One region of the Mesorhizobium sp. J8 genome, then DNA from elsewhere that is predicted to be linked to it. Evidence: predicted binding sites of a transcription regulator. Region 1 holds the regulator's gene; the other holds the start of a gene.
What was found. Region 1 encodes LexA, which represses DNA repair genes until DNA is damaged. Its sites were predicted from a motif close to TGTTCNNNNTGTGTTCNG; they were not measured.
Positions count from the first base shown of each region.

Region 2: a site for LexA is predicted at 684-701, ahead of MJ8_RS24535 (ImuA family protein). Genes of this name have one in related genera too.

Region 1 is NZ_AP024109.1:3,613,123-3,615,323, forward strand. It holds gene glp (gephyrin-like molybdotransferase Glp) at 1-531, shown strand, start outside; gene lexA (transcriptional repressor LexA) at 648-1,388, shown strand; gene MJ8_RS17350 (ComEC/Rec2 family competence protein) at 1,382-2,201, opposite strand, start outside.
Region 2 is NZ_AP024109.1:5,126,485-5,128,685, forward strand. It holds gene MJ8_RS24530 (hypothetical protein) at 1-555, shown strand, start outside; gene MJ8_RS24535 (ImuA family protein) at 738-1,490, shown strand; gene MJ8_RS24540 (DUF6504 family protein) at 1,405-2,201, shown strand, end outside.

The DNA.
Region 1 (2,201 bases):
CGTAAGGAGGCTATCGCCGCGCTGGTCAGGAAAGCGGTCGAGGCTAACGCCGATGTCATCGTCACGCTCGGCGGCGCCTCGGTGGGCGATCACGACCTGATCCACGACGTGCTGACCGGCGAAGGCATGAAGCTCGACTTCTGGAAGATCGCCATGCGCCCGGGCAAACCGCTGATGTTCGGCCGGCTTGGCAATGTCCGCTGCATCGGCCTGCCCGGCAACCCGGTGGCCAGCATCGTCTGCTCGCAGCTGTTCCTCAAGCCGCTGCTTGCCCGGCTAGGCGGCCGCGACCATAAGCAGGACGTGCGGACGGCCCGGCTGGGCGCAGCGATGCAGGCCAACGATCTCAGGCAGGACTATGTGCGCGCCGTGGTGCGCGACAATGATGGCACGCTCGTTGCTACCCCTTTCGGCATCCAGGACTCCTCGATGCTGAGGATGCTCGCCGATGCCAACGGCCTGATCGTGCGCGAGCCCTTCGCGCCGGCCGCCGAGACCGGCGCCGAATGCCGCGTCCTGATGTTACGCTGAACAAAACGTCAACAAATTCACTAAACTTTAAACGGTTGCGGAACACAACTGGAACAGATAGTGTTTGTTCTGGGTTTGTTTTTCTGATTCTGGTTTCAGAACCCGTGGGGGCCGCCATGCTGACGCGCAAACAACATGAACTTCTGATGTTCATCCACGAAAGGCTGAAGGAAAGCGGGATTCCGCCGTCTTTCGACGAGATGAAGGAAGCGCTCGATCTCGCCTCCAAATCCGGCATCCACCGGCTGATCACGGCGCTGGAGGAACGCGGCTTCATTCGCCGGCTGCCGAACCGGGCGCGCGCGCTGGAAGTGCTGCGCCTGCCCGACTCGATCGCCCCCGGCCTCAATGCGGCGAAGAAGTTTTCGCCGAGCGTCATCCAGGGCAGCCTGGGTCAGAACAATCTCAGCCGTCAGGTGAAGCCCGCTACCGCATCGCGCACCCCGACGCCAAGCAATGACGACGATGCCGGCTCGGCAGTGTCCATCCCGGTGATGGGCCGCATTGCCGCCGGCGTGCCGATCGACGCCATTCAGCATCAGACGCATTCGATCACCGTTCCGCCGGACATGATCGCCGGCGGGGAGCATTACGCGCTGGAGGTCAAGGGCGACTCGATGATCGAGGCCGGCATCTTCGATGGCGACACTGTCATCATCCGCAACGCCAACACGGCAAGCCCGGGCGAGATCGTGGTGGCACTAGTCGACGACGAGGAAGCGACGCTCAAGCGCTTCCGCCGCAAGGGAGCCTCGATCGCGCTGGAGGCGGCCAACCCGGCCTACGAGACCCGCATCTTCGGGCCGGACCGAGTGAAGGTGCAGGGTAAGCTTGTCGGGTTGATCCGCCGCTACTGATCCGGTTGTGAAGATTTCGCATCCGTCCGCTCAGGCTTTTGATAGGGCGGCAATCCTCTCGCTTCGCGCGTATATTTCCGCTGCTCGTGCCAGGGCCGATATGGCTCTTCCACCGCATAACGAACGGCCGGCCGCGCGGTTGCCGATTGCGGATCGAAGAAGACGGCGGCGCTGCCGTCAAGCGCCAGTTGCCGCTTGGTGACGACAAGCACGCGCGGATCCCAGCAGGGATTGTAGGCCGTGGCGTCATTGATGACGATGAGGTCGGCGAAGCCGCAGGCCGGCCGGGCGTTGTCGCGGTTCTCCACGAGGGCGACGATGGCGCCGGACGGATGCCGGCCGATGCAGAGATCGCCCGTGCAGTAGAAAGGCGACCCCGGCGGCAGATCGACGGGGTCGGCGATGTCGAGAGCGTCCTTGGCGAATGTCTCTGGCGGCACGATTGTCTCGGCTTTCAGCGCACGTTTCCAGTTGTCAGTCGTGAACTCGTTGGAGCGTTCGCGATTGACGGCAAGCTCCCCGCCGCCGATCGGCATCGCGACCAGATGCGCGTCTTCCGAGATCAGCACGTCCGGCGTGCGCACATGCGGAATGGCCAGCAGCGCGGCGAGCGCGAAGGGAACGGCGGCAAGCCTCAGCCAGGTAGTGGCCATGGTCGCGATGACCAGCGCGATCGTCGCCAGCAGCACCGACTGGATCGAGATCAGCCCGACGGCGTCGACCGGCGAGCGCTCGGATATCCACGCCGAAATGGCGATCATCACCGTCAACCCCTTGCCCATGACAAAGAGGAACGGACCGTCAAAGCCGAAG
Region 2 (2,201 bases), 1.5 Mb from region 1:
TCGCTCGACGGTGCACAGGATGGCGGACAACTCACGCCATTTAAAATTGCACCAAACTTTGAGATAACGATGTATCTCGCACAGGCCACTGGCTCATGCATCGTCACCGACAGCGTGTTTCGCTGGCGCGAACTTATGGTGGCCGCTCAACGGGGCTGGTTGGGCGCACCGCCGCTGGCCCAGCTCCGCGCTAGCATGGAGCAGGCCGATTTTGCGTTTCCTTACGATGTCCAGGATATCAGCGCCCTAGCCGAGCGCGGGATATTTGGAGCTTATCCAAACATCATGCGGAAGATCTTAAAGTATCTTTCGACGCTTTCAACGAGGGATTCAAAGCCGAATTTCGAAGCCAGCCTCAATGCTGAATTTGAGCGCATCCGAGCCTCAACGGCTTCAGCCAAAAAGAGGTCCGCAACTCACCTGCCTAAGGCTCGGATATCGTGCCTTTGGCCCGCTGGAGGCATCCAAGACAACACCGTGAATCGGCTCCTGTTAATGTCCAGTTCCGAGCACCACCTCGCCAGCGTACCGATGGCTCTATTTGTCGAGCGCTGAGCCACGGACCTCGTCGAGCACACCAGCGCCAAATGCCGATGATGGCCGCTTGCAGGCAATGAAAAAGCCGTCCACCCGTCGGCCAGTTGGAACTAGGACCAGCCCACTTGACTCACACCGCTCAATCGTAGAACAAAGAGAGAACATGCTTATATACGCTTTCACGGAGGTCAACGACCATCTTGCGGCCGGAGCCCGCCATAGACGACTTGCGCGCACGGATCGAAAAGATCGAGGGCCGGCGCCGACGCGCCAGGTCGGTGCTTCCTTTCGGGATCGCCGAGCTGGATGCACGGCTTCCGGGCGGAGGACTGGCGCTTGGCGCGCTGCATGAAATCGCGGGCGGCGGAAACGGCGCGATCGATGGCGCGGCCGCGGCGCTGTTCGCCGGCGGTGTGGCGGCGCGCACGCGCGGCAAGGTCTTGTGGTGCATCACGCGGCCCGACCTGTTCGCTCCGGCGCTGGCGCAGGCCGGCCTGAAAGCGGATCGCGTCATCTATGTCGAAGCCGGCGACGACAAGACGATCCTAGCCTGCATGGAGGAAGGCATCCGGCATGGCGGCCTCGGCGCGGTTGTCGGTGAAGTCGCGCGGCTGACCATGACGGCCTCGCGGCGGCTGCAACTCGCCGCCGAAGAAGCCCACACGATCGGGATCGCGCTGCGGAGATGGCGACGGCAGACGGAGGCGGCCGATTTCGGCCAGCCGACGGCAGCCATGACCCGCTGGCGCATCTCGGTCCTGCCCTCGGCGCCGCTGCCTGTGCCGGGTGTCGGCCGGCACCGATGGCTCATCGAATTGATCCGCGCCCGCGCGGGTGACAGTGCCGATTTCGAATTGGAGGCGTGCGATGGCACGGGTCGTCTCGCTGTTCCTGCCGACCTGGCCGACCGACAGGGCGCGGCGCAAGGCCGGCAACGCAGCGCCGCCGGCTGAGGCCCCGCTCGTCCTGGTCGGTCGCGACAAGAACAGGCGCGTGGTGCTCGCGGCCGATGCCGCAGCACTCGCCGCCGGCCTGCGCGCCGGCATGCCCGTGACGAAGGCGCAGGTGCTGGTGCCGGGCCTTGCGATCGAGGACGCCGACCAAGAAGCGGGTGCCGAAGCGCTCGAGCGGCTCGCCGTCTGGATGCTTCGATTTGCGCCGATCGTGGCGCCCGATCCGCCCGACGGGATCGTCATCGACACAACGGGCGCCGACCATCTCCGTGGCGGCGAGGCCGCCATGCTCGAGGGCATGGTCGGGCGTCTGGCGATGTCCGGCATCGTCGCGCGCGCGGCGATCGCGGACAGCTGGGGCGCGGCGCATGCGCTGGCCCGGTATGGCGGCCAACACATGTTCATCGCGCCACCCGCCCACGGCCCATCCATTCTGGAACCACTTGCGCTCGAGGCGCTGCGGATCGCGCCATGGACGGCGGCCGAACTGCGCATGCTCGGCTTCCAACGGATCGGCGATCTCCTGAAACAGCCGCGCGCACCGCTTGCCCTGCGCTTCGGCCCGGAGATCGGCCGCCGCATCGGCCAGGCTCTTGGCGATACAGCCGAACCTATCGACCCTGTCCGCCCGCCGGACATCGTCGAAGTCCGCCGTGCCTTCGCCGAGCCGATCGGCGCGGCCGAGACAATTGCGCACTACATCGGCAAGCT